DNA from 4 places in the Streptomyces sp. NBC_01241 genome. Region 2 is predicted to be linked to each of the others. Evidence: riboswitches for the same ligand, from Rfam matches in the RefSeq annotation. Region 2 holds a riboswitch; each other region holds the start of a gene.
What was found. Region 2 has a riboswitch for cyclic di-AMP ahead of OG306_RS23480 (C40 family peptidase). Riboswitches for the same ligand answer to the same signal wherever they lie in the genome.

Region 1 (7,070 bases), 4.0 Mb from region 2:
GGCCGCCGCCACGGCCGCGGTCACCACCGTCTTGCCGATCTCCGTGCCCGTACCCGTCACTACCAGAACCGTCATCTCAGCCCTCCCGCGCAGCCGCGCACACGGCGCGGCAGATCCGCGCCACATCGTCGTCACCGGTCACATACGGCGGCATCGTGTAGACGAGATCGCGGAACGGCCGCAGCCACACGCCTTCCCGCACCGCCGCCCGGGTCGCGGCGGCCATGTCCACCTCGTGATCGAGCTGTACGACGCCGATCGCGCCCAGCACCCGCACCTCTCGCACGCCGGGCAGTTCCGCCGCCGGGGCGAGACCTTCCCGCAGCCCCGTACCGATCCGCCGGACCTCCCGCTCCCAGTCCTGGCCGAGCAGCAGGTCGATCGAGGCGCACGCCACCGCGGAGGCGAGCGGATTGCCCATGAACGTCGGTCCGTGTGCCAGCACCGGCACGTCGCCGCGCGAGATACCTTCCGCCACCCGAGAGGTGCACAGCGTCGCCGCCATCGTCAGGTAGCCGCCGGTCAGCGCCTTGCCCACACACATGACATCGGGCGAGATCCCCGTGTGCCCGGCGGCGAACAGCTTCCCCGTACGGCCGAACCCCGTGGCGATCTCATCGAACACCAGCAGCACGTCGTGCGCGTCGCACGCCTCGCGCAGCACCCGCAGATAGGCGGGGGAGTGGAACCGCATACCGCCCGCGCCCTGCACCACCGGCTCCACGATCACCGCGGCCAGCCGGTCGGCGTGCTCCGCGATCAGTTCCCGCAGATGACGGGCGTACGCGGCATCCGGCTCCGCGTCGAAACCGGCCGGTGGCTCGTCCGCGAAGATCTGCCGGGGCAGCACGCCCGACCACAGCTCGTGCATGCCGCCCTCGGGGTCGCACACCGACATCGGCTGCCAGGTGTCCCCGTGGTAACCGCCGCGCCAGGTCAGCAGCCGCTGCTTGGCCGGCCGCCCGGCCGAGCGCCAGTACTGCAGACACATCTTCACCGCGACCTCGACCGACACCGAACCCGAGTCGGCGAGGAACACATGCCGCAGCGGCTCCGGGGTGATCTCGACCAGCCGGGTGGCCAGCCGCACGGCGGGCTCATGGGTGAGCCCGCCGAACATCACATGGCTCATCCGGTCCAGCTGGCCGCGCGCCGCCTCGTTGAGCACCGGGTGGTTGTAGCCGTGCACCGCCGACCACCACGACGACATGCCGTCGACCAGCTCCTGCTGCCCGTGGGCCGGTTCGGCGAGCCGGAGCCGTACCCCGGACGCGGACTCCACGACCAATGGCTCCTGACGTCCCGGCATGGGGCCGTACGGATGCCAGACGTGGGCCCGGTCCAGGGAGCGGAGCTCGTCCGGGGTGAGGGCCTCATGCATTGGGAGCGAGATCCGTGCCCGCGCCGCGACGACGCACCGCCACCAGATCCGTGCGTGCTGCCGGAACCTCGCCGGGTTCGGCCACGGCATCCCCGGGCGCGTCTCCGCACGGCGCGCACCCGCCGTTCCGGGAACTGCACCCGCTGTCGTGCGAACCGCACCCATCGTCGTGCGAACCGCACCCGCCCCCCGCCGGCGCACGGTGCGCGGGCAGCGTCGTCGTCCCCGCTCCCTCCACCTCGAAACCGGCGTCCGCGATCATGTCCAGGTCCGCCTGCCCCGCCTGCCCCTCACTCGTCAGGTAGTCGCCCAGGAAAATCGAGTTGACCAGGTGCAGGGCGAGCGGCTGCATCGAGCGCAGATGCACCTCGCGCCCGCCCGCGAGCCGGACCTCCACATCCGGGCAGACGAACCGGACCATCGCCAGAATGCGCAGGCACCGCTGCGGGGTGAGGTTCCACTCCTTGGCCAGCGGGGTTCCCTCGAACGGGATCAGGAAGTTCACCGGCACCGAGTCCGGGTCCAGCTCCCGCAGCGAGAAGACGACATCGACCAGATCGGCGTCGCTCTCGCCCATCCCCGCGATCAGCCCGGAGCACGCCGAGAGCCCGGCGGCCTGCGCCTGCTGCACGGTCTCCACCCGGTCCGCGTAGGTGTGGGTGGTGGTGATGTCCCCGTACGTCCCCTCGGACGTGTTGAGGTTGTGGTTGTACGCGTCGGCGCCCGCCGAACGCAGCCGGTCGGCCTGTCCGCCGGAGAGCAGACCGAGACAGGCGCACACCTCGACGCCCTCGTTCTGTTCCTTGATCGTCTCGATGGTCTGCGACACCCGGTCGACATCACGGTCCGTCGGTCCGCGGCCGCTCGCCACCAGACACACCCGCTTGGCGCCACCCGCCACCCCGGTCGCAGCTGCCTTCGACGCCTCATCCGGCTTCAGCCAGGTGTACTTGAGGATCTCGGCCTTCGATCCGAGCCGCTGCGAGCAGTACGAGCAGTCCTCGGGGCAGAGCCCGGACTTGAGATTGACCAGATAGTTCAGTTTCACGCGCCGCCCGAACCACTGACGGCGCACCCTTCCGGCCGCGGCCACCACGTCGAGCAGATCGTCGTCCGAGGTCGCCAGTACGGCGAGTGCTTCTTCGCGGGTCGGCAGCTCGCGCCGCAGCCCCTTGTCCACCAGCGTGTTCAGGAGGTCCATGACGTTGATCCTGGCCTACGGCACGGCCCGCAGCCAAGGAGGAATCGGACAATGGAGCATGCCGATGGTGTGGGTATTGCCACAGCATGACCTGCTGCGCCCCCGGTTAGAGTCTGTGAGCTGCCTACAAAAGGGACCGCTCATGTCCTTCGCCCCGTTCGACTGGATCGGCGACGAGGCGCGCCGCCGCGCGGACGCCGGACTCGTCCGTACGCTCCGCCCCCGGCCCGCCGAACCAGAACTCCTGGACCTCGCGAGCAACGACTATCTGGGCCTGACCCGGCACCCCGAGGTCACCGCTGCCGCCGCCGAGGCCGCCCGCCGATGGGGTGCGGGCGCGACCGGATCCCGGCTCGTCACCGGCTCCACCGCTCTGCACGCCGAACTCGAACACGAGCTGGCCGAATTCTGCGGGTTCGAGGCGGCCCTGGTCCTGTCATCGGGCTATGCGGCCAATCTCGCTGCCCTCACCGCGCTCACCGGCCGCGGCTCGCTGATCGTTTCCGACGCGGGCAACCACGCCTCGATCGTGGACGGTTGCCGGCTCTCCCGGGCCGGGACCGCCGTCGTGCCGCACGCCGACCCCGACGCCGTACGCAAGGCCCTGCAGACGCACGACGGCCGTGCACTGGTGGTCACCGACTCGGTCTTCTCGGTCGACGGCGACGCCGCGCCGCTGCCCGAACTGGCCGACGCCTGCCGGGCGGAGGGCGCCGCGCTGCTCGTCGACGACGCGCACGGTCTGGGCGTACTGGGGGACGGCGGCCGGGGCGCGCTCGCCGCCGCCGGTCTCGCGGGCGGCGACGGAATCGTCACCACGCTCACCCTCTCCAAGTCCCTGGGCAGCCAGGGCGGAGCGGTCCTCGGTCCGGCCCGGGTCATCGAACACCTGGTCAACACGGCCCGGACTTTCATCTTCGACACGGGTCTCGCGCCGGCCGCCGCGGGCGCCGCGCTGGGCAGCCTGCGACTGCTCGGCCGCGAGCCGGAGCGCGCCGAACGGGTCCGAGACGTCGCCAGCGCGCTGTACGAGCGGCTGACCGCCGCCGGCCTGACCGCCGTGCGCCCCGATGCCGCCGTGGTCTCGGTACGGGCGCCCTCGGCAGACGCGGCGGTGCGCTGGGCGGCCGACTGCCGTACCGCCGGAATCGCGGTGGGATGCTTCCGGCCGCCGTCGGTGCCGGACGGCGTCTCCCGGCTGCGGCTGACCGGGCGCGCCGATCTGACCGAGGAACAGATTGCCGAGGCGGTGGCGATCGTGCGACGGACCGCTCCCGTCAGCTGACCGGACCCCGGTGCAGGCCGGAGACGAAAGAGGTCCAGGCCCCCGCCGCGGAGAACCGCAGTGGGGGCCTGGACACGTCCTTGGAGTCCCGCACGGCCAGCCGTCCGTCACCGAACGGCTACTCGTCACATGGTCGAGAACAGCCGGTGAGACCGGCATATTCGCCGACCGAGAACGGAAGCAACTGATGTTGAATATGGGGAAGTTGAGCCCGGGACCGTGCTGGATCGGCGGCCTTCCTCCCTATCCCCGCTCCTCCTCCTGCCGAGCGGACAGTGTGACGCCCGCATACGGTTTTGCGTGGCAGGGTTCACCGCATTGAGCGACAGATATATGCATATCTCGGTGGATCGCCGCCGGAGGGGGCAGCATCAAGGGCAATCTGGCGCGAAGCACAACCGGGACCGAGCGCGAGTCGGTCCGGGTGGGAAAGGGACGGCTCGCCATGGCAGACCATCAAGAAGCCAGCGTCACTCTGCCGAGCGAGCCGGTCTCGGTCGCGGCGGCCCGGAGATACGTGGACCGGGTGCTCACCGAATGGGGACTGGCCACCGACACGGAGTTCGCCGACGGCATCCGGCTCGTCGTCTCGGAGCTCGCGACCAACGCCGTCCAGCACACCTTCGGGCAGTCGCCCACTTTCACCGTGGACCTGAGACTGGAACGGGAGGAACAGCTGCAGCTGGGAGTGACGGACAGTCACCCGCGTCGGCCCCGGCGGCTGCCCACCACCGTTCAGCAGGACAACGGACGCGGCATGGTGATCATCCGCTCCCTGGCCAAGGAGTGCGGAGGCCGGCTGACCGTCACCCCCACCGCCGACGGAGGCAAGAGGGTCTGGATCGCGCTCCCATGGAGCACCCCCGTACAGAACTGAACGGCCACCCGATCCGCCCCGTTACCCGGACAGGCCGACGGCGGACGGGACGGATGGGGCGGCGGCTGCGCCGCCCGCGTGCCGCCCGCGCCGTCGAGGGCGGAGGCGGCGCGGCGCTCACCGCGTGGGGACTGGTCCTGGCGTCCGGCCCCCTGCTGCGCTGAAGTCCTCAGCCGCACCGGGCTTGTCAGCGGCGCTGAGACCGCGTCAGCGGACCCGGCCGTAATAGACGTGTTTCGTCCAGATCTTCTCCAGCCGGACCACCGCACCGCTCCTCGGCGAGTGCCAGATCTTGCCGTGACCGGCGTAGATCCCCACGTGGTAGACGCTGTGGCCGTAGTGGAAGAAGACCAGATCGCCGCGTTGCCTGTGCGAGGCCGGGATGTGGCGGGTCTTGTTGTACTGCTGCTGGGCCGTGCGGGGGAGCCTCTTGCCGGCCTTCTTGAACGAATAGGCCGTCAGTCCCGAGCAGTCGAAGAGGTTGGGGCCGGTGGCCCCCCACCTGTACGGCGATCCCTTCTTGGACGCGGCGACCTTGAGTGCCTTCATGGAGAGAGTCGCCGCCTGGGCCTCCGTCGCGGCGCCCGGGGCGAGCATGGTGCCGCCGACGGCGGCCAGAGTCAGAACCGAGGCCGTACCGGCCCGGGCGAGCAGAGACGGGACATGAACCTGCGCAGTCATGCGCAACCCTTCGTCAGCCGCCTGTGAAGGATGACCTGTCGGGTTCGGGCTGGCGAAGTTGCCCGGCCGCGCTCGGCGGCTTCACCCCGAGGGCCGACCGGTGATCCGGTCGACCCGTTGTGCTCGGGTCCTCCACTCCTGCCGATCCACTTCTGTCGACCAGACATCCGGACGGCGGCAGGACTCGGCGTCCGCCCGGACCGCCCCGTCGCTGTGGCGGGGGCTTGTCGTCCCACGGATCTTGACTCACCGACTGCCGGATTTTCGAGGATAAACGACGAATTGTGAGGCTCTTCGCGGCTGACCCGTTCGGGTGGAGCCGGCGGTTCCGGGAACGCTGACGTTCATTCGGACCGGTCCCGTACCAGGGGTGGAATCAAGGATTCCGCTCATTGCCCGCCGGGAGCGCGCAACTGGAGAAATATCTCGCGAGAGGGACTTTCTACGCCGAAAGAGCTAGGAATTTCGATGTGACCACCGGGCGTGTCGCGAACGGGAGTTGGGTGCCCCCGGCCGGGGCGGGTTGCGGGGGAGCCCGGCTGGTCCCGGCCGGCCTGGCGGAAAATCGGTTGATCAACTCGTCGGATCGGGAGGTACGGTGACGCGTCCGGCCCGCCGTTCCCCGTCCAGCACCCGTAGCGCCCGGGCCAGGGTGGCGGCGTGGATCCGTGCTTCGCCGCGTTCGTGCATCAACGTGAGGGCGTCCCGCAGCGCGGCCGCCCGTGAGGCCAGTGCCTGTGCGGCCCGCAGCGCGGAGTAGGTGTCGTCGCCGCGGGCCGGGTTGATCCGGCCCAGTTGGTCGAGGACTTCGAGATAGCGGTCGATGAACTCGCCCTCGGCGCGTGTCAGCGCGGGCGGTGGTGGCAACTCCGGTGGTCGCACCGGGCGTTCACCGCGCACCGTGCGGCGGGAGCGACGACTTCCGGTTCTCCATGACGTGGTCCACCAGGCCGTATGCCTTGGCGCCGGGGGCGTCGAGGATGAGATCGCGCTCGATGTCGGCGGCGATCTGCTCGGCGCCGCGGCCGGTATGGCGGGCCAACAGCGTGGTGAGCATCTCGTGGACCCGTTCCAACTCCTGCGCCTCGATCTCCAGATCGGACGGCTGGCCCTGCACCGGCTCGGTGAGTGCGGGCTGCTGTACGACGACCCGCGCCCCGGGCAGCGCGTGCCGCCTGCCGGGAGCACCCGCCGCGAGCAGTGCCGACGCGCAGGAACCTGCCTGGCCGAGGCAGTAGGTCTCCACCTCGCAGGTGAGGTACTCCATCGTGTCGTAGATCGCCGACATGGCCCCGAACGAGCCGCCGGGGGAGTTGATGTAGAGGGAGATGGGCCGGTCCGGGGCGGCGTGTTCCAGATACATGAACTGGGCGACCAGGTCATTGGCCGCGGTGTCGTCGACCGGGGTGCCGAGGAAGACGATCCGTTCGGCGAGCAGCTTGGAGTACGGGTCGAGGGTGCGGGTCCCGTTGGTCGTGCGCTCGGTGAACTCGGGCAGCACGTAGCGGGCGGCAGGACGGAACAGCATGAACGATGCCTCTCCTCCGGGATCTGTACGGGATTCGCGTGAGCGGACTCTGCGCGAGCACCTGTAAAAAATGTACAGGACGTACAGAAGGTTGTGGTGGGAGCGTGATCCTGGCGA
Region 2 (7,070 bases):
CGCGGCCGGCGGAACGCACGCCGTCCGAGCCCTCGTAGGCGGCGCGTTCGGCCGGGGACAGGGTGGCGAGGAGCCGTTGCACTTCGGCCAGTTTGGCCCTGATCGCCGCCTTGCGTTCTTTCAGCTCGGTCTGGCGCGCCGCCAGCGCCGCCAGCTCGTCCTTGGCCTGCGAGCGCAGCTGGGCGATCTGGGCGACCTGCCGCTCCACCTCGCCGACCTCGGCGGCCTGGCGGTCGCCGATCCGGTCCACGTACGACGCGCGCTCCAGGTACTGGTCGGGGTCGGAGGAGAGCGCCAGCTGTACGGACGGGTCGAGGCCGCCGGTGCGGTACTGCGCGGCGGCGAGCGAACCCAGTGCGTTGCGCGAGGCGTTGAGGCGCTCGGTTTTGCGGGCGGCCTCGTCGCGCAGGGTGTCGACGGCATCGGCGGCGGCGGTCGCCTGCTCCTTCGCACCGTTGTACTGCTCGGTGGCGACCTCCGCGTCGTGGTAGAGCCGGTCCACCTCGGCCTTGATCTGGGCGGGGGTTCGCTGGGGGTCGGCGTGTGCCGACCCCGGTAGTACGGCAGCGGTGGCGGCCCCGGCGAAGGCCAGGGTGGCCGCGGTGCGGGCAGCAGAGCCGGTGTACGAGCGCTGCTTGGGTTTCCGGTGCGCTGCCACGGGGGCGTGCGTCCTTCCTGGCGACTGCCCGTCGGGGACTACCGGCGGGCCCGCCGGAGGTCCGGCGGCGGGTCACCAACAGGAGAGCGGCCCGCCGCCGGATCCCGGCGGGGTGACCGGTGTGCCGTCCGGGTGCGGAGCGGCGGTGAAGACGGTCACCTGCTCAGGGACGCTAAACCCGGGGCACGGGGAAGAGTTGTAATGACGCCTATTGCCTCATTTTGGCGCGGCACTGTCTTTGATTGATCGGAAAAATGGCAACAGAGTAAGGCAATTGGTACAGACACGAGCGAAGCGGCAGGAAGCCGCACCTGCCTGCGGAGTGGTGATATGGGCAGGGCTAGGCTGCGGCCTCATGGACGTACTCATTCATGTCTTCGTCGCCCTGCACATCATCGGCATCGCCTCTCTGCTGGGCGGTTTCCTGACCCAGATGAAGGCGATGGGCGCGGGCACGGCCCGGTTCGTCCCTGCGATGCTGCACGGCGCGCTGACGATGCTGGGCACCGGTGTCGCACTGGTCGGGCTCAACCAGGCCGACGACAACCCCGTGAACAACATCAAGATCGGGGTCAAGCTGCTGCTCCTGGTCGTCATCCTCGCGCTGGTCTACATCAAGCGGGACGAGGAGAAGGTCGACAAGGGCGCCTTCTCGGCCGTGGGCGGGCTGACGCTCGCCAACATCTTCATCGCCACGCTCTGGACCTGAGAACCGAGGCCGGAGAGCTCGGGCCGGAGAGCTGAGGCCGGGGAACCGAGGCCGGGGAACCGAGGCCGGGGAACCGAGGCCGGGGAACCGAGGCCGGGGAACCGAGGCCGGGGAACCGAGGCCGATGTTCCGAGAGCCGGGGTCCGAGCCGGGCCGGGTTCCGAGGCCTGGGTCCTGAGTCGGCCGGAGTGCGGGGCGGCCCGCGCCCCGGCCGATGGCCGATGGCCGTGCGAATCGCTACGCCGGCCGCACGCTGCCGTAGATCGGCATGTAGTAGATCGACTCCTCGCGCACATTCGCCCCCGGCTTCGGCGCGTGGATCATCATCCCGTCACCCTTGTAGATGCCGACGTGGCTGATGTCGTCGTAGAAGAAGACGAGGTCGCCCGGGCGCAGGTCCGCCGTCGCGACCCGGGTGCCTGTCTTCACCTGGTCCCAGGTGGTGCGCGGGATGTCGACGCCCGCGGCCTTCCACGCCGCCTGGGTGAGCCCGGAGCAGTCGTACGAGGACGGGCCCGTCGCGCCCCAGACGTACGGCTTGCCGATCTGGGCGCGGGCGAAGGCGAGGACCTTCTCCGCCTTGGTGGTGGCGCTGCTGTCCGAGCCGGTGCTCGTGCCCGTACCGGTGCCCGTACCGGTGCCCGTACCGGTGCCCGTACCGGTGCCGGAACCCGCTTCCTTCGCGGCCTCCGCCGCCTTGCGGTCCGCCTCCGCCTTGGCGGCGGCCTGCTGCTTGGCCAGTTCTTCCGCCTTGCGCCGGGCCTCCGCCTCCTTCTTCCGCTCCAGCTCCGCGAGCCGCGCCTTCTCCTCGGCGGTCAGCTGCGACAGCAACGCGCGCGCCTCGCCCAGCTTCTTCTGGACGTCCTGCTTGCTGGTGCGCAGCGTGGTCTGCGTCGTGGTCAGCGTCTCCAGGCTCTGCACCGCCTCGGCACGCTTCTTCGCCGCCTTGGTCTGCTGCGTACGGAAGTCCGTGATCGCCTTCTGCTGCCGGCTGGTCATCCGGTTCATCAGCTGGTTCTGGTCGAAATACGACTGCGGGTCGTCGGCCAGGAAGAAGGTGGCGCTCGGTGCGATGGTGCCGCTGCGGTACTGCGCGGCCGCGTACGTGCCGAGCGTCCTGCGGGCCTCGTTGAGCTGGTCGGCGCGCTTGGCGACATCGTCCAGCAGGGCGTCGACCTTGGTGCGCTGGGTGGCGGCGGCCTCCTTCGCCTGGTTGTACTGCTGGGTCGCGGTGCCCGCCTGCCGGTAGAGGTCGTCGACCTGCTTCTGGACGTCCTCGATGCCGGCTTTCGGAGCGGGGGCGGCCATCGCGCTCTGCGTGGAGAGCAGGGTCACGGACGCCAGTGCCGCCGTCGTGAGCCCGACGGCCGGTGTGGTGGTGCGCACCCGGGTGCGCGGCTTGCGATGCGATGCCAAGGCCGGCATCTCCTTCCGTGGACCGCCTACCGGGTTAGCTGTCGGGTTCGGGCGGAACGGAAGGCTGCCCTACGGTCCGCGTGGGGGACAAGGACCGATTCACCCCGGTACATGCGTGTGGGTCCCCGGTTCCGAACTCCCGCGAGGGCAGCCCGGATTCGGCGTGGGCGCCCGCTCGGCGTGGTTCGCCTCTGGGGGTACGGGCCGCCCGGACGAGCACGCTAGCCAACCCATGGTGCTGCTGTGAAGGTTGATGTTCGATATGCCCGATACATCTTCGTGACCTCGGCGAAGTGGGGCGGCGGGCGCGGACGGGGGGCCCGGAATTCCTGACCGCGAGTGGGCGTCCGCTCTCTTTGTGTGCCCGGCAGGGGGTGGGGCCGGCCCTGCGGTCCGGGTCCGGTTCGGCATGCGGCCGTCGTGTGTCGGTGCGGCGGCCTAGACTCGACAAGCGATGAGCAGCCTCTTTGACGACAGCTTCCTGGCCGGCCTCCAGCACTCGGAGGAAGAGCCCCCGCCGCCCCCCGAGGACTCCGCACCCGAAGCGGTGCCGGAGGACCTCTTCGCGGGCGTATTCGACGGGCCCCCGCCGCCCAGGGAGGCGTACTACCGCGACGGCGCGCACCGCCCCGTCATCGACCCCGCGGCGCTCCTCGACGGGCTGAACACCGAGCAGCGCGCCGCCGTGGTCCATGCGGGCTCCCCGCTGCTCATCGTCGCCGGGGCGGGCTCCGGCAAGACGCGGGTGCTGACCCACCGGATCGCCCACCTCCTCGCCGAGCGCGGGGTGCACCCCGGCCAGATCCTGGCGATCACCTTCACCAACAAGGCCGCGGGCGAGATGAAGGAGCGCGTCGAGCAGCTCGTCGGACCGCGCGCCAACGCCATGTGGGTCATGACCTTCCACAGCGCGTGCGTACGCATCCTGCGCCGCGAGTCGAAGAAGCTCGGCTTCACGTCATCGTTCTCGATCTACGACGCCGCCGACTCCAAGCGGCTGATGGCCCTGGTCTGCCGCGATCTCGACCTCGACCCGAAGCGCTTCCCGCCGAAGTCGTTCACGGCCAAGGTCTCCAACCTGAAGAACGAGCTGATCGACGAGGAGACCTTCGCCGGTCAGGCCGCCGACGGGTTCGAGAAGACCCTCGCGCAGGCCTACGCGATGTACCAGTCCCGGCTGCGCGAGGCCAACGCGCTGGACTTCGACGACATCATCATGACGACGGTCCACCTGCTCCAGGCGTTCCCCGACGTCGCCGAGCACTACCGCCGCCGCTTCCGGCACGTCCTCGTCGACGAGTACCAGGACACCAACCACGCCCAGTACACCCTCGTACGCGAACTGGTCGGCCCGGCGGGCGAGGCCGACGCCCCCGCCGAGCTGTGCGTCGTCGGTGACGCGGACCAGTCGATCTACGCCTTCCGCGGCGCGACCATCCGCAACATCCTCCAGTTCGAGGAGGACTACCCGGACGCGACCACGATCCTGCTGGAGCAGAACTACCGCTCCACGCAGACGATCCTGTCCGCCGCCAACGCCGTCATCGAACGCAACGAGAGCCGCCGCCCCAAGAACCTCTGGACGAACGCCGGCACCGGCGCCCGCATCACCGGCTATGTCGCCGACACCGAGCACGACGAGGCGCAGTTCGTCGCCGACGAGATCGACCGGCTGACCGACGCGGGCGATGCCAAGGCCGGCGACGTCGCGGTCTTCTACCGTACGAACGCGCAGTCCCGGGTCTTCGAAGAGATCTTCATCCGTGTCGGCCTGCCCTACAAGGTCGTCGGCGGAGTGCGCTTCTACGAGCGCAAGGAGGTCCGGGACGTCCTGGCCTACCTCCGGGTCCTCGCCAACCCCGAGGACACCGTCCCGCTGCGCCGCATCCTCAATGTGCCCAAACGCGGCATCGGCGACCGTGCCGAGGCGATGATCGACGCGCTGTCGATGCGCGAGAAGATCACCTTCCCGCAGGCGCTGCGCCGGGTCGACGAGGCGTACGGCATGGCGGCCCGGTCGGCCAATGCCGTCAAGCGGTTCAACACGCTGATGGAGGAGCTGCGCACGATCGTCGAGTCCGGCGCGGGCCCGGCGGTGGTCCTGGAGGCCGTCCTGGAGCGGACCGGCTATCTCGCCGAGCTCCAGGCGTCCACCGACCCGCAGGACGAGACCCGCATCGAGAACCTTCAGGAACTCGCCGCCGTCGCCCTCGAATTCGAGCAGGAGCGGGGAGAGGCCGGCGAGGAAGGCGCGGGCACCCTCGCCGAGTTCCTGGAGAGGGTCGCGCTCGTCGCCGACTCCGACCAGATCCCAGACGAGGACGAGGACGGCTCCGGCGTCATCACGCTGATGACCCTGCACACCGCGAAGGGCCTCGAATTCCCGGTGGTCTTCCTGACCGGCATGGAGGACGGCGTCTTCCCGCACATGCGGGCGCTCGGCCAGGTCAAGGAACTGGAGGAGGAGCGGCGGCTCGCGTACGTAGGCATCACCCGGGCCCGCGAGCGGCTGTATCTGACCCGGGCGGCGATGCGCAGTGCGTGGGGGCAGCCCTCGTACAACCCGCCGTCGCGGTTCCTGGAGGAGATCCCGGACCAGCACCTGGAGTGGAAGCGGACCGGGCCGATGGCGGCCCCGGCCGGACCGACGTCGGGGATCACCTCGTCGCTGTCGTCGTCCCGTTCGCGCTCCGGCCCCTCGGGCTTCGCGACCCGGCGGACCTCCGACAAGCCGACGATCACGCTGACCGTGGGGGACCGGGTCACGCACGACCAGTTCGGGCTCGGCACGGTGACGGCCGTCGAGGGCTTCGGCGACCAGGCGAAGGCGACGGTCGACTTCGGGGACGAGCGGCCGAAGAAGCTGCTGCTGCGGTACGCGCCGGTCGAGAAGCTGTAGGCCCGGCAGAAGGGTGGACGTGCAGGCGGCCGGGGCTGTTGCTCCGACCGCCGTCGGGTGCGTGGTGGCTCAGGTCGGGTTGACGCCGTGGCTGCGGAGCCAGGGGAGCGGGTCTATCGCCGCACCGCCACCGGGTCGCACCTCGAAGTGCAGGTGCGGGCCGGTCGAGTTCCCGGACTTGCCGGAGTACGCGATGACGTCGCCGGCCTTGACCGAGCCCGAGCGGATCCTGGTGCTGCTGAGGTGGCAGTACCAGGTCTCGGTCCCGTCGGCCATGGTGACGATGGCCATGTTCCCGTAGGCGCTGTTCCACTGGGTGCGTACGGTGCCGTCGGTCGCGGCCATCACGGGCGTGCCGTACCAGACGGGGAAGTCGATGCCCGTGTGCACGGACATCCAGTTGACGCCCGCCTGGCCGAAGTACGCGCTGAGGCCGTGCTCCGCGACGGGCATCACGTACTTGGGGCGCAACGCCTCCTTGCGGGCGGCCTCTTCCTCGCGCTTCTTCTTCTCGGCGGCCTGCCGTTCGCGCAGATCGATGCGTTCCTGGGTACGGCTGACGCGGTCGCCGAAGTTCTCTGCGTCGGCCCTGAGGTTGGCGAGCTGGGTGTCCAGCTTGTGGTTGGCGGCGACCGATTTGGCCGAGCCGGGGTCGGCGGCCGCCATCGTGGTCGTGCTGTCGTCCTTCTTGTCCTCGCCGCCCAGTCCGCCGACGGAGGCCGCGGCGATACCGGCCACGCTCATCACACAGGCGGAAGGAACGGCGACGGTGAGGAGCGCGGAACGCTTCGCGGGAGAACGCCGCCGGCTACGGCCGCCGGTGCCGCGGGTGACGGAGCGGCCGAGGGGGCGGTGGGCATCGGGGGCGGCGTCGGCGGTGTCGGGGTGCGCTGTGTCGCGGGTCGCGGCGGCGGTCTTGTCGTCGCCGGTGGCTTCGGAAACTTCGGCGGCTTCGGAAACTTCGGCGGCTTCGGAAACTTCGGCGGCTTCGGCCGTGGTTTCGTGCCCGTTGGTGTCGAAGCCCGTCTCCGGGAGGCTGAACTCGGCGGTGCGGTGGGCCTCGTACGGGGCGTACGGGTCGTACGGAAGGTGTGCGTCGTACGCCTTGTGTGCCGCTGGCGCCTCGTGCAACACCTGTGCGGTTTGGGTGGTTTGCGCGGTTTGCTCTTCGTGTTCGGGCGTGGCGCCGGTGTTCCAGGCGGTGGCGTCGTACGCGCCGGTGTCGTGGACGGCCGTGCCGGTAGTCGCCCACTGGCCGGTCTGGTGCCAGCCGTTGGTTTCCCACTGGCCCGTGGCGTCCGGGGCGCCGCCCTGTGCCGGAACGCCGGCGAAGGTGGCGGTGGCGGCGGTGGCCCAGGTGGTTGTGGTGTCGTACGTCGGGCCTGCGG
Region 3 (7,070 bases), 3.1 Mb from region 2:
GCCGAGGTCGTGGAACATGGCGCCGATGTAGAGGAGTTCCGGGTCGAAGCTCAGCCCCTTGTTGCGCCCCTGCAGACTGCCGAAGAAGTAGACCCGGCGGGAGTGGTGGTAGATCAGGTCGTCGGCCGCGTCACGCACCAGTTCGGTGGCCGCGGTGGCCAGCGCGGTGTCGGGCACCGTCACACCGGTCGTGGCGGGAAGATCGGCACTGCTGGGCATGTGAACTCCTTGTCGTACGGCAGCCTCGGCTCTCCTGTCCGATTCTTCAGGCTGCGGCCCTCCGTTGCACGGTCAGCGACCGGTGGCCGCGTCCCGGTACTCCGGGGAGAGATGCAGGTGGGCCAGGTCGTGCGGGACGGGTCCGTCGTGGCGGAAGAGGGGTGCGCTCTCCCCGTCGGCGGCCGTGGCCGGGGCGTCCGTGAGGCGGAGACGTGTCCGCAGCCGCCCGTAGAAATCGTGCGGGCCGAGCCTGATGACGCGCAGACGGCGCGGGGCCGCGTACACCCCGAGCCAGTCCCCGGCGTCCAGTACGCCGCGCAGTTGCCCGTCGATCGTGACCGCGCCCTGCCCCGAATGCGGCAGGACCCGCACCGCGACCGGTTCGTCCGGCGCGACGACCACGGTGCGATCGAAGGTCATGTGCGGCGCGACGGGTGTGAAGAGGATGGCATCCATGCGGGGTGAGACGACCGGACCGCCTGCGGCGAAGCTGTAGGCGGTCGACCCGGTGGGGGTGGCCATGATGACGGCATCGGCCGAGTACGAGGCGAGGAGCCGGCCACCGATGTACACGCCGAGACTCACCTGCCGGTCGCGTGCGAGCTTCTCGACGACGACGTCGTTGAGGGCCGTGACATCCAATGCCACCCCCCAGCCCTCCGCCCCGGCCTCGGCCTCCCGGTCGACCTGGGGAGGCGGCAGCATCGGGCGTCGTCCGTAGGCCATCAGGGCGTCGATGTCCTCGGGGACCTTCAGCACCCGGGAGGTCCTCATCGTCAGCGTCATGCGTTCCTCGACGTCCGCCCGCCCGCGGTGGACGGCGTCGAGTGCCCGGACGACATCCTCGACCGGTACCTCGGTCAGGAAGCCCACCCGGCCCAGGTCGATCCCGAGGACGGCGCCGTGGTTCTTGGCCGCGATCCTGGCGCCGCGCAGAAAGGTCCCGTCGCCGCCGAGTGTCACGATGAGGTCGGGGTTGCCCGCGACATGGGCCTCCTCCCGTCCGCCGCGACGACGTGCGTCGTCGCGCCACACGTCGATGTCCGTGCACGGAATGGCCTCGTCCGCGCACCAGTCGCGTACGACGCGCGCCGCGACGACAGCCTCGGGATGGCCCTGGTGGACGACGATTCCCACCCGCTCGACACTCATCTCGCTCCGACTCCCCGTGTTCCGATGTGGTGGCAGTGACGATGCCCTGACTCCACCTTGATGGCCCACGGGTGCGCCCGCTCGGTCGCCGGGCCGCAGGACCGTCCGCGGTCAGGCGATCGGGCGCTACGGGAGCGCGGCGTGACACGGAGCGGGCGCGGCAGACTGGTGAGGAAGGGGTTCGTCCGCTCTTCATGCACGGGACGCGGCCGGGGCCGCCTGTGGCTGCGGAGGCCGCGGCACCATCTGCTCGTCACTTCTCCTCCGGAGGACCGTCATGGCCGAGGTCGAGGCGTCCCGGCACAAGCGGCGGCGGCGTTCTCTCACCGGGCCGGCCGGGGCCGTGGCTGTCGCCGCCGCCTCGATCGGCCTCTGGGCCACCACCGGGTCACCCGCGCAGGCCGCCGGTCTCCCGGCCCCCGATCACGTCGTGGTCGTGGTGATGGAGAATCACGGCTACAACCAGGTGATCGGCAGCTCGGACGCCCCGTACATCAACAACACGCTCAAGGCGGGCGGCGCCGACCTCACCCGGTCCTTCGCGCTGACGCACCCCAGCGAGCCGAACTACTTCATGCTGTTCTCGGGCTCCGACCAGGCCCGCACCAGGGACAGTTGTACGGGCGTCGGTTCCCTGGCCGCACCCAATCTCGCCGCCGAGCTGATCGCCGCCGGGAAGACCTGGGCCAGCTACAACGAGTCGCTGCCCCACCAGGGTTCGACGGTCTGCGGCAGCGGCGACTACACGCAGCGGCACAACCCCTGGTTCGGATTCTCCAATGTGCCGACCGGCACCGCGAAGACCATGGCGCAGTTCCCGGCCGACTTCACCGAGTTGCCTAAGGTCTCGTTCGTCGTGCCGAACTTGTGCGACGACATGCACTCGTGCCCGGTCTCCACCGGTGACACGTGGATCAAGAACAAGCTGGGTGCCTATGCCGACTGGGCCAGGACCCACAACAGCCTCCTGGTCGTCACGTTCGACGAGGGAAGCAAGGGGTCGGGCAACCGTATCCCCACCGTCCTCTACGGCGAGCACGTCATCCCCGGCAGCTCCAGCGGTAGCACGTACAACCACTACGACGTGCTCCGCACCCTGGAGGACCTGGCCGGTCTGAGGACGCACGCGGGCAACGCGGCCTCGGCGTCCGACATCACCGGCATCTGGAAGTGACTCCCGGGTGTCCCGCGGATTCCCGCAGCACCGACGCCGCCACCCCCGGCGCCCGTCATGAGGTGACGGCGGAGCGGGGGTGACGGCGGCCCGGGGTGACGGCGGGGCCGGACGGACCGGGGTGCGGGACGTCGGTCGTGGGCCCCGGTCGTCCGGTCAGTGCTGCACGTCCTCCGGAATGCTGACCAGCCAGCGGGTCTCCTGGCGGGGCCGCAGATACAGCGCCCAGTAGAGGGTGGCAACCGCGGTGATTCCGCCGGTCCACAGCAGGTACTCGGTCTCCTGCTGGGTCAGGATGTACGCGAGCACGGCGATGAGCAGCACGGGGGTCGCAGGCCACAGCGGCATGCGCCAGGCCGGTGCCTCGCGGTGCGCCCCGCGGCGGCAGAGCAGAGCGGCGACCGCGACCAGCAGGTACATGGCCGTGACGGAGACGCCGGTGACGCCGTACAGGGTGTCGAGGTTGACGAAGCAGAGCGCCGCTCCGGGGACGCCGACGACCAGGGTCGCGACCCACGGGGAGCCGAACCGGCCGAGCTGGGACAGGGCGTTGTTGACCGGCTCGGGCCATGCCTTGTCGCGGGCGGAGGCGAACAGGACCCGTGAGTTCTGGATGACCATCACGATGCCCGCATTGATGATCGCGAGAGCGACGCAGAGGCTGACGAACGTACCGACGGCCGAGTTGGACCAGGCGGCGACCATGGTGTTGAGGTCGCCCGAGGTCAGGGCCGCGAGGTCCGGGGCACCGAACGTGATGGCGATGACCGGGACGAGGATGACCGCCGTGGAGATGGCGAGGGTGGCGAGGACGGTACGGGCCACGTTGCGCCGGGGATTCTCCAGCTCCTCCGAGAGGTAGACGGCTGTGGAGAAGCCCTGGGTGATGAAGAGCGCGATCGCCAGCCCGGAGACCACCATCATCGCGGTGACCGTGGAGCTCGTCCCGCTCGACGAGGCGACCGAACCGTGCACCAGCGCGGAGGCTCCGCGCTCGGAGTGCGCGAAGCCGAGAACGGCGACGACGCCGGCCGCGATCACTTCCAGGACGAGGAAGATTCCGGTGATCCACGCGTTGGCGCGCAGGTCCAGGAGGCCTGCGAGGGTGGCGAGCGCCATGACTCCGGCGCCCGCGAGTGGGGTCGGTATCTGCACCACGGGAGCGAGGTAGTCGGCCGTGCCCATGGCGATGACCGGGGGCACGATCATCACGACCAGCAGGGAGAGCACGAAGACGAGCCACCCGGCCAGCCGTCCCGCCATGGTCGACACCATGGCGTACTCACCGCCCGCACTCGGGATGAGGGTGCCCAGTTCCGAGTAACAGAAGGCGACCGCGATACAGAGCAGCGAACCGATGCCGATGGTCAGGGCGGTGTACGTGCCGAGGCTGGAGAACAGGTCCGGTACGACCACGAAGAGTGTCGAAGCGGGCGTCACGCAGGAGAGCGTGAGGAGTGTTCCGCCCACGACGCCGATGGAACGCTTGAGCTTCTGTGGGGTGGGGCCGGTCGCGGGGGCCAGCGCCTGGGGAGCGCTGAGCGTTTCGGTCATCGTGCGATTCCGATCAACAGGTGCGGTGACTGAGCACGGGAGCGGTATCGCCTCCAGACGAGGACGTAGTGAACGTTTTCTTCGCTCCCAGCGCGACATGCAATCCTGACGAGTTTCGCAGGTCAAGAGCTGTTCACCTACGGAATTCGTTGTTTCGGCGAGCCGATACAACGGTTTGTCGTTGAAAGTGCGTCACTCTGCTGGAGATCGACGGGTGCGGGAACCGCAGCGGAATCCGATGGAAAATTTTGCCCGTTTCAGGATCCGGAGAGGCGGGAGCGTCCCGGAGCACCGCGGAGGACGGACGGCAGAGAGCGGAGAACGGCCGACGGCGGACGGCGGAGGGCGCGCGTCGACCGGGCCGTGAGCGCCCGCGCTCCGACTGGGGGTGCGCATCCATGGACTTGGTGCCAGCCTGGATTCATGGCTTGGGCGTCATGGACGACTCGCGGTGTGTTCTCCGGGCATGGTGGCGTGCTGACGGACGAGGTCGGCGTCCTGTCCGGGGACCTGACGGTTCACACGACCTGGGCCGATGACATGGCTCAGGTGACAGTGCAGTACACGGGTGCGATCGACTGGTTCACCATGTCGGGCAGCCCCGTGCCGTGCTGCTCCGAGGACGACAGCCGTCGTCTCCACGACGCGGTGGTGAAGTCCGTTCGTGAAGGAGCGGCGGCCAAGGTTCCCAGGCCACCGCCCAGCAGGCCGGAGTAGGTACCCCTGCCCCCAGGAAGCGACCGAACGGCGGTCCCTGACCGGCGGGTACGGTCCTTCACGAGAGGCCTGCTCGGCCCTCCGTGAACCCGTGAACCCGTCGGCCCTGAACCGCCGCCAGGAGCTCTTGTGCGTCAGTAGGCGCCGAACACGTTGTCGATCGAGCCGTACCTGTCGGCCGCGTAATTGCACGCTGCGGTGATGTTGGCGACCGGGTCGTAGCTGTCCATCGACGTGCCGGGCACGTGGTAGGCGCGGAACGTCGGGTCGATGATCTGCAGGAGCCCCTTGGACGGCGTTCCCTTGGCGGCGTTCGAGTCCCAGTTGTTGATGGCCCGGGGGTTACCGGAGGACTCGCGCATGATGTTGCGGTGGATGCCGTCGTAGCTGCCGGGTATGCCGTGCTGGGCCATGACGGCCAGCGACTCCTTGATCCAGCCGTCCAGGTCATTGGTGTACTTGGCGGGGGCGGCGGCAGTGGTCGACACCGCGACGGTGTTCACGGCCGATACGCCGGTGGACGTGCCGGCCACAGCCTTGGCGCCGATGGTCAGTTTCATGCCCGGGTGAATCAGCGTGGGGTCGGCACCGATGGTCTCTCGATTGTCCGCGTACAGCTTCTGCCAGCCACCGCTTACGGAATGCCCCTTCGCGATCTTGGAAAGGGTGTCACCCGCGATCACGGAATAGATGGTGGGCGCGGCCTTCTGGGCGGAGATTTCCTTGGCGACGGCGGCCGGTGCCGTGGCCTTTGCGGTGGCAGCCTGGGCCGGCGCGGCCGAAGCGAATCCGGCGCAGACCAGCGGCAGCACGAGGGCGGCTCCGCCCGTGGTCGCGGCAATGAAACCGCGGGTCCGCGAAGTGGGCTTGCGACGACGATACTCACCCGTTGTGGGCATGGCGAATTCCTCTCCGTCGCCTACGAGGTGAGCTGTCGGGTTCAGGCTGGAGATGCCTGGCCGCATGCAATTGCGACTTCACCCCGAGCCATACCGGATACCGGTTCGGCGGCTTACCTGGGTCCCCCGCTCCTGCCGTACGTGAGTGGGTTGGTCGGATTCTCGGACGGCGGCAGGATTCGGCGTTCCGTCCGGATTGACGGTGACCGTAGGCGAGAAATGCCGAAGGGAACAAGCCCCTATTTTTTGATCACAATTCATTTGCAAGATCGAATCACGGAAGGGGAAGTAAGCCACCTCACATCGCCATGCCAAATTTCCTTGCACAGAAGGGAACCGGGTGACGCGCCACGACATCGCGAGGCCTGAAAGTGACTCACACCACGCAGCTTCAGAAACGGGCATACCGGGCAGCGTCGAGAGATCGCAACTCCCCCCAAATGCCCCTTTGTTGCCCAAGAGCCCATGTCTAACGAAAGCGCACATATAGGACATTTGACTGACTCTTCGCCTGTTCTCGCTCCGGTGCACCACCGTCGGGCCCGCCACACCCGGCAGGACCGGCCTCCGATCGCTCGCGCCACTCCCCCGCACGGCATCGAGGCGTTGCCTTCCGCCCGCCTGATCGCTAAGGTTTCGAGCTGTCCTGTTGTCTCCGATAGAGGTGGACGTTGCGCATCTGAGGTTCGCGATCATCGCGCCGTACGACTCCGGTCGTACGCCCGTCACGCAGTAGCAGTGTGTTGTCCTGCCCGTGACCCCGCGTGGATGCGACCTCGGTGCATGAGCCGTCCCTCGATCTTTCGGACCGCCGCACCTGTTCCTGTTCGGTCGCTGCGTGGTGCTCGCATACGAAGCCCCCTTCACCGCGCTCACGACTGCGAGGATCACCATGGCGACACCCACCACCCCCAGTGCCTCCCTCACCTGCTCCGCCCTGTCCTTCCAGTGGCCGGACGGCACGACCGTCTTCGACGGGCTCTCGCTCAGCATCGGCCGGGGCCGCACAGGCCTCGTCGGCAACAACGGCGCGGGCAAGTCCACACTGCTGCGCCTGCTGGCCAGCCTGCTGCGCCCCTCCCAGGGCTCGGTGACCGTCGGCGGCAGCCTCGCCCACCTTCCTCAGAACATCACCCTCGACACGACGCTGCGGGTGGACGAGGCCCTGGGCATCGCCGAGCGGCGCGACGCGCTGCGCGCCATCGAGGCCGGAGATGTGGACGAGAAGCACTTCGAGACGATCGGCGACGACTGGGACGTGGAGGAACAGGCCCTCGCGACACTGGGGTCGCTCGGGCTCGGATACCTGGAGCTGGACCGCACCGTGGGCCAGATGTCCGGCGGGGAGACCGTCC
Region 4 (7,070 bases), 1.2 Mb from region 2:
ATGCTCGCGGTGCTCGGTCTCGGCGCGCACGGCGGCGAGGAGATCGTGCTCGCATCCGAGGCCGACGATTCGGAAGCCGCCCTGGACCGTCTGGCGAAGCTGGTCGCCGAGGGGCTCGATGAGCTGCCGGAGACCGTCTGACCCGTTTTCTACGAAAGAGCCGCGACCCCTTGACCGGGTCCGCGGCTCTTTCGCTTTCTCGGGCGAAACTTCGTGAAAAATGAAGAGCGAAGATAATTCGGACAGCCCGAAGGAAGCCGCACGGAATGACAACTCTTTGTATACGGCGTAATTATTAATGCCGGATGCCCGTGGTGTTTACGGGATGTTGCGAAGCCCTCACCCGGCCGGTGCGTGAGGCCGGGAGCCGGCGGTCCGGCCGGTGCGTGGGACCGTGGGCCGGCGGTCCGGCCGGTCGACGCGGCGCAGCCGGTGCGCGGCCGCGGCCCGTTCGGCGTGCTGGGCGGTCAGCGCCCTGGCCCGTTCCGCGTCACCGCGCGCCACCGCGTCCACGACGGCTCCGTGCTCGGCCCAGGAATCCGCCGGGCAGGCCGGCTGCTCGACCGCGTACATCCAGGCGATCTTGTGCCGGAGCTGGGTGAGCAGCGCGATCAGGCCGGGACTGCCGGAGGCCTGCACCAACGTCTCGTGGAACCAGCCGCCCAGCGGGCGCAGATCCTCCCCCTCGCCCCGCCTGGCCCGCTCCTGGCCGAGCCGGACCAGACCGCGCAGCACCTTCAGATGCGCCTCGGTGCGGCGCTGCGCGGCGCGCGCGGCGGCCAGCGGCTCCAGCAGCATCCGGACCTCCAGCAGGTCGGCGGCCTCCTGTCGGGTCGGCTCGGCCACGCACGCGCCCGCGTGCCGCCGGGTGACCACGAAGCCCTCGGACTCCAGGGTGCGCAGCGCTTCCCGTACCGGGACGCGGGAGACCCCGTATCGACGCGCCAACGACTCCTCTGTGAGCCGGCTGCCGCGTTCGAAGACACCGGAGACGATGTCGTCACGGATTGCCGTGCATACCGCATGCGCGGGAATGCGCATGTCCGAACCTCCGCCTTAATCCCCGCGAAACGCGGCCGGCCGACGCCTGTTCTGCGACCCTATTGCAGTGCGGTCGAATTTCCGATGCCGGGTGGAAATTCATGAATATCTTTTGGCCACGGAGCGACTCGGCGGGCATGTACTGCAGGCGGGCACCACGGGCAGACACAGAGGCCAGGCACGGCGAAGGCCGGGCACAGGGAAGGCCGGGCACAGCGAAGGCCCCGGTGTGTGCCGGGGCCTTCGAAGAGGTGCTGCAGGTGGGACGGGCGGCTTCGGTCAGACGTTGACGCCGTGGGCGCGCAGGTAGGCGACGGGGTTCATGTCGGAGCCGTACGACGGCGTCGTCCGGGCCTCGAAGTGGAGGTGCGGGCCCGTGGAGTTGCCGGTCGAGCCGGAGAGCCCGATCCGCTCGCCCGCGCCGACGCTCTGGCCGACGGAGACGCCGATCGAGGAGAGGTGGCCGTACTGCGTGTACGTGCCGTCCGTCATCCGGAGCACGATGTTGTTGCCGTACGCGCCGCCCCAGCCGGCCTCGACGACCGTACCGGCACCGACGGCGACGACAGAACTGCCGGACGCGGCGTGGAAGTCGATGCCCGAGTGGCTGCCGGACGACCAGAGCGAGCCACTGGACTTGTAGCCGGTGGTGACGTACGAACCTGCGACCGGGAGCCGGAAGGCGCCCAGGCGGGTGCGCTCGGCGGACCGGGCGGCACGCGCCTTCTCCGCCCGCGCCTCGGCCGCGCGCTTCGCTTCGGCCTCGGCCTCCGCCTTCTCCTTCGCCGCGGCATCGGCCTGGTGCTGCTGTGCGGCGGCCTGGGCCTCTATCTGGTCGGCGAGGGCGCTGTCGATGCCGATGACCTGGTTCAGGCCGGTCTCGCCGACGGAGGTGACCCCGGTGTCCGCTGCGAGGGCCGGAGAGGCCGCGCCGCCGATGACGCCGGTGGTGGCCAGGGCCGCGACGCCGGCGATCTTCGCGCTCCTGCGCGTCAGTCGACTCGGGGCACGATGCTTCCCGGTGGCACGGGTGAACGCCATGAAGTGGCTGGTCCTTTCCTTCCTTCTCGCCTACCGGGTTAGCTGACGGGTTCGGAGCAGGAAGGTCTCCTACGGACTACTCGGCCTCGGTGAGGCTCAGGCATCCGATTCACCCCAGGGACTTCGTGGGTCCCCGGCTCCCCAGGCTCGCGCCTGACGGGGACTCGGCGATGACTGTCCGGTACGTCGCGGATGCGGCATACGAGTGACGGACAGCCCGGCCGACGCTAAGCGGGGTCACTTTCATTCACCAAACGGACAGGCTGTTTTGTAGCGCATCCCACAGGGCAGACAGGCAACCTCTCCACCAGAACGGACAAAAAGGAATACCCCGGCGAGATCTCACTCACAGGGGTATTCCTCTTGTCCCGGTATGCAGACATGCGACGGGTTGGTGGACCGGGCGACCGGTGGGCCGTCACAGGTGACCCGTCACAAGCGAACTGTCGCGGCCTGACGGGCCGGCCATCCCGTCAGGCCGCCTCCCGCGCCCGCGACAGGTACGCCCGTCAGCCGGTGACCACCGACACCTCTCCGATGTCCAGCGCCCGGACCGGTTCCTCGATCTGCGCCGCGTCACCGACGAGGACCGTGACCAGCCGGTCGCCCGGGAAGGCGTTGACCACCGCCGCGGTCGCCTCGACCGTGCCGGTCTCCGCGAGCCGGGCGTACAGGTGTGCCTGGTAGTCGTCCGGGAGGTGCTGCTCGACCTGGTCTGCGAGGGTGCCGGCGACGGAGGCCGCCATCTCGAACTTCAGCGGTGCGACACCGACGAGGTTCTGCACGGCCGTCTCGCGCTCCTCGTCGGTCAGCCCCTCAGCGGCCAGGGCCCGCAGGACCGTCCACAGGTCCTTCAGGGCCGGTCCGGTGGACTCCGTGTCGACGGATCCGCTGATGGCGAGCATCGCGGCACCCGTCGCCCCCGAGGCGGAATCCGGGGCCGACGAGCGCAGCACCTGGGCGAAGGCCCGCACGCCGTACGTGTAGCCCTTCTCCTCGCGCAGCACCCGGTCCAGCCGGGACGTGAGCGTGCCGCCCAGGCAGTACGTGCCGAGCACCTGAGCCGGCCATACGCTGTCGTGCCGGTCGGGGCCGATCCGGCCGATCAGCAGCTGCGTCTGCACCGCGCCCGGACGGTCGACGATCACCACCCGACCGCTGTCGTCCGCGGTGATCGGCGGGGCGGGGCGGGGCTCGGCGGTGTCGCCCGCCCAGTCGCCGAGGGTGTCGGCGAGCAGGGCGTCCAGGTCGATGCCGGTGAGGTCACCGACGACCACGGCGGTTGCCGTGGACGGCCTGACGTGGGCGTCGAAGAAGGCACGCACGGCCGACGAGTCGATCCGCTCCACCGTCTCCTCGGTGCCCTGGCGTGGGCGCGACATGCGCGCCGTGGCCGGGAAGAGCTCCTTGGAGAGCTGCTTGGCGGCGCGGCGGGCCGGGTTGGCCTGCTCGTGCGGGATCTCGTCGAGCCGGTTGCGTACCAGCCGCTCGACCTCGCTGTCGGCGAAGGCGGGCGCCCGCAGCGCCTCGGCGACCAGCGCGAGCGCCTTGGCCAGTCGGGAGGCCGGGACCTCCAGGGAGACCCGGATGCCGGGGTGGTCGGCGTGCGCGTCGAGGGTGGCGCCGCAGCGCTCCAGCTCGGCGGCGAACTCCTCGGCCGTGTGCTTGTCGGTGCCCTCGGAGAGCGCCCGCGCCATGATCGTGGCCACGCCGTCGAGGCCCTCGGGCTCGGCGTCCAACGGGGCGTCCAGGACGATCTCGACCGCCACGACCTGCTGGCCGGGACGTTGGCAGCGCAGCACCGTGAGGCCATTGGGCAGGGCGCCGCGCTCCGGTGCGGGGAAGGCCCACGGGCGGGCGACGCCGGGGGCCGGCTGCGGGTGGAACTGCATCGAAACTCCAGTCGCGGCAGCGTCGGTCACTTGTCCGCTCCTTCGTGCGCGTCGGTATCGTCGGCTTCGGTCTCATCGGTGTCCGGTGATTCCGCGGGCTCGGCCGATTCGGCCGGTTCGTAGACCAGCACCGCCCGGTTGTCGGGGCGCAGCTGGGCCTTGGCGACCGCCTGGACCTCTTCAGCGGTGACATCGAGCACCCGCTGTACGGCGGTCAGGGCGAGCTGCGGGTCGTCGAACAGCACGGCGAACCGGCAGAGTTCGTCGGCGCGGCCCGCCACCGTACCGAGCCGGTCCAGCCACTCGCGCTCCAACTGGGCCTGCGCACGCTCCATTTCCTCGGGCGTGGGGCCTTCGGCGGCGAACCGGGCGAGCTCCTCGTCGACAGCGGCCTCGATCTGCGGCACCTCGACGCCGCCGGACGTCTTGACGTCCAGCCAGCCGAGGGAGGGCGCACCGGCCAGCCGGAGCAGCCCGAACCCGGCCGCCACGGCCGTACGGTCACGGCGGACCAGACGGTTGTGCAGCCGCGACGACTCGCCGCCGCCGAGCACGGTGAGCGCGAGGTCCGCCGCGTCGCACTCGCGGGCGCCGTCGGGCGGCAGCCGGTAGGCGGCCATCAGCGCCCGTGCCGGGACCTCCTCGTGCACCTCTTCACGCAGCTGCTCGCCGATGATCTCGGGGAGCGTGCCGTCCCGGGGCGGCTGCTTGCCGTCGTGGGACGGGATGGAGCCGAAGTACTTCTCGATCCAGGCGAGCGTCTGCTCGGGGTCGATGTCACCGACGACCGAAAGCACCGCGTTGTTGGGCGCGTAATACGTACGGAAGAAGGTGCGCGCGTCTTCCAGGGTCGCGGCGTCCAGGTCCGCCATCGAGCCGATCGGCGTGTGGTGGTACGGGTGGCCCTCTGGGTAGACCAGGGCCGTCAGCTTCTCGAACGCCGTGCCGTAGGGGACGTTGTCGTAGCGCTGGCGGCGCTCGTTCTTGACGACGTCGCGCTGGTTCTCCATGGACTCCTCGTCGAGCGCGGCGAGCAGCGAGCCCATCCGGTCCGCCTCGAGCCAGAGGGCCAGCTCCAACTGGTGCGTGGGCATCGTCTCGAAGTAGTTGGTGCGCTCGAAGCTGGTGGTCCCGTTGAGCGAACCGCCGGCCCCCTGCACCAGCTCGAAGTGTCCGTTCCCCTTCACCTGGCCGGAGCCCTGGAACATCAGGTGCTCGAAGAGGTGAGCCAGACCGGTGCGTCCCTTGACCTCGTGGCGCGAACCGACGTCGTACCAGAGGCAGACCGCGGCGACCGGGGTCAAATGGTCCTCGGAGAGCACCACGCGCAGGCCGTTGGCCAGACGGTGCTCGGTCGCTGTCAAGCCGCCGGAGCCGGCCTGGGCTGTGGCCGTGTGACCCATGGGCATGTACGTCCCTTCGATCGCGATAATGGAATTCCTGCGAGACCTGCCACTGTAAGCAAGCGCGCAGACACCTGGCGAAGTTCCCATACCGCGGAAGTTCGCGTGAAAGAGGGGCGCATCCCCGCGGGACGGGGCGTGAAACCCCTCGGCAGGGGCCGGGAACGCCTCTTGGGACGGGTCGAGGTCGGCGATGTCAGTGCGGCGGTCCACAATGGTCGGCGTCAGAACATGAGGTTGCCCGGACAGAATCCGTCAGAATCCGTGAAGGAGTCGCAGCAGCGATGGCCCGCCGCAGCACGAAGACCCCGCCGCCGTCGGACGATTTCGAGGAGAAGATCCTCGACATCGACGTCGTCGACGAAATGCAGGGCTCCTACCTCGAGTACGCGTACTCGGTGATCTACTCACGGGCCCTGCCGGACGCCCGCGACGGCATGAAGCCGGTGCACCGCCGCATCGTGTACCAGATGAACGAGATGGGCCTGCGCCCGGAGCGCGGCTATGTGAAGTGCGCCCGCGTGGTCGGCGAGGTCATGGGCAAGCTTCACCCGCACGGTGACGCGTCGATCTACGACGCGCTGGTGCGGATGGCACAGCCGTTCTCCATGAGGCTCCCCCTCGTCGACGGACACGGCAACTTCGGCTCGCTCGGCAACGACGACCCTCCGGCCGCGATGCGGTACACCGAGTGCCGGATGGCCGACGCGACGTCACTGATGACGGAGTCGATCGACGAGGACACCGTCGCTTTCCAGTCGAATTACGACGGCCAGGAGCAGGAGCCGGTCGTCCTCCCCGCCGCCTATCCGAACCTCCTGGTCAATGGCACGACCGGGATCGCGGTCGGCATGGCGACCAATATGCCGCCGCACAACCTGGGCGAGGTCATCGCCGCCGCCCGCCATCTCATCAAGCATCCGGGCGCGGACCTGGAGACCCTGATGCGATTCGTCCCGGGTCCCGACCTGCCGACCGGTGGCCGAATCGTGGGCCTCGGCGGCGTCAAGGACGCCTACGCGGCCGGCCGCGGAACGTTCAAGATCCGTGCCACCGTCACCGTGGAGAACGTCACGGCACGCCGCAAGGGCCTGGTCGTCACCGAACTGCCCTTCAGCGTCGGCCCGGAGAAGGTGATCGCCAAGATCAAGGACCTGGTCTCGGCGAAAAAACTCCAGGGCATCGCGGACGTCAAGGACCTCACCGACCGCTCGCACGGACTGCGCCTGGTCATCGAGGTGAAGAACGGCTTCGTTCCGGAGGCCGTGCTGGAGCAGCTCTACAAGCTGACGCCTATGGAGGAGTCCTTCGGCATCAACAATGTGGCGCTGGTCGACGGTCAGCCGCTCACCCTGGGCCTCAAGGAGCTGCTGGAGGTCTATCTCGACCACCGCTTCGAGGTCGTGCGCCGGCGCAGCGAGTTCCGCCGGACCAAGCGCCGCAACCGGCTGCACCTGGTCGAGGGACTCCTCGTCGCGCTGATCGACATCGACGAGGTCATCCGGCTCATCCGGTCCAGCGACAACTCGGCGCAGGCGAAGGAGCGGCTCATCGAGCACTTCTCGCTGAGCGAGACCCAGACGCAGTACATCCTGGAGACCCCGCTGCGCCGGCTGACCCGGTTCGACCGGATCGAGCTGGAGAGCGAGCGGGACCGGCTCAACGCCGAGATCGACGAGCTGACCGCCATCCT

Region 1: linked by a shared signal. The riboswitch ahead of OG306_RS05135 (C40 family peptidase) and the one ahead of OG306_RS23480 (C40 family peptidase) in region 2 are both predicted to bind cyclic di-AMP.
Region 3: linked by a shared signal. The riboswitch ahead of OG306_RS37860 (transglycosylase SLT domain-containing protein) and the one ahead of OG306_RS23480 (C40 family peptidase) in region 2 are both predicted to bind cyclic di-AMP.
Region 4: linked by a shared signal. The riboswitch ahead of OG306_RS29075 (M23 family metallopeptidase) and the one ahead of OG306_RS23480 (C40 family peptidase) in region 2 are both predicted to bind cyclic di-AMP.

What each region holds. Positions count from the first base shown of each region.
Region 1 is NZ_CP108494.1:1,240,620-1,247,689, reverse strand. It holds gene bioD (dethiobiotin synthase) at 1-75, opposite strand, end outside; gene OG306_RS05165 (adenosylmethionine--8-amino-7-oxononanoate transaminase) at 77-1,381, opposite strand; gene bioB (biotin synthase BioB) at 1,374-2,582, opposite strand; gene OG306_RS05155 (8-amino-7-oxononanoate synthase) at 2,725-3,867, shown strand; gene OG306_RS05150 (DUF397 domain-containing protein) at 3,860-3,961, opposite strand; gene OG306_RS05145 (ATP-binding protein) at 4,313-4,744, shown strand; partial or broken gene OG306_RS05140 (LysE family translocator) at 4,795-4,908, shown strand; gene OG306_RS05135 (C40 family peptidase) at 4,952-5,425, opposite strand; cyclic di-AMP (ydaO/yuaA leader) riboswitch at 5,429-5,593, opposite strand; gene OG306_RS05130 (hypothetical protein) at 5,999-6,307, opposite strand; gene OG306_RS05125 (ATP-dependent Clp protease proteolytic subunit) at 6,315-6,950, opposite strand.
Region 2 is NZ_CP108494.1:5,224,005-5,231,074, forward strand. It holds gene OG306_RS23470 (C40 family peptidase) at 1-658, opposite strand, end outside; gene OG306_RS23475 (hypothetical protein) at 1,014-1,367, shown strand; gene OG306_RS23480 (C40 family peptidase) at 1,605-2,792, opposite strand; cyclic di-AMP (ydaO/yuaA leader) riboswitch at 2,791-2,957, opposite strand; gene pcrA (DNA helicase PcrA) at 3,238-5,682, shown strand; gene OG306_RS23490 (M23 family metallopeptidase) at 5,752-7,070, opposite strand, start outside.
Region 3 is NZ_CP108494.1:8,358,871-8,365,940, reverse strand. It holds gene OG306_RS37885 (HD domain-containing protein) at 1-219, opposite strand, end outside; gene OG306_RS37880 (NAD(+)/NADH kinase) at 292-1,371, opposite strand; gene OG306_RS37875 (alkaline phosphatase family protein) at 1,649-2,545, shown strand; gene OG306_RS37870 (APC family permease) at 2,702-4,099, opposite strand; gene OG306_RS37865 (hypothetical protein) at 4,523-4,816, shown strand; gene OG306_RS37860 (transglycosylase SLT domain-containing protein) at 4,951-5,715, opposite strand; cyclic di-AMP (ydaO/yuaA leader) riboswitch at 5,718-5,882, opposite strand; gene OG306_RS37855 (ATP-binding cassette domain-containing protein) at 6,608-7,070, shown strand, end outside.
Region 4 is NZ_CP108494.1:6,461,456-6,468,525, reverse strand. It holds gene OG306_RS29085 (HPr family phosphocarrier protein) at 1-141, shown strand, start outside; gene OG306_RS29080 (GntR family transcriptional regulator) at 340-1,041, opposite strand; gene OG306_RS29075 (M23 family metallopeptidase) at 1,321-2,082, opposite strand; cyclic di-AMP (ydaO/yuaA leader) riboswitch at 2,095-2,262, opposite strand; gene OG306_RS29070 (M16 family metallopeptidase) at 2,592-3,974, opposite strand; gene OG306_RS29065 (M16 family metallopeptidase) at 4,001-5,383, opposite strand; gene OG306_RS29060 (DNA gyrase/topoisomerase IV subunit A) at 5,662-7,070, shown strand, end outside.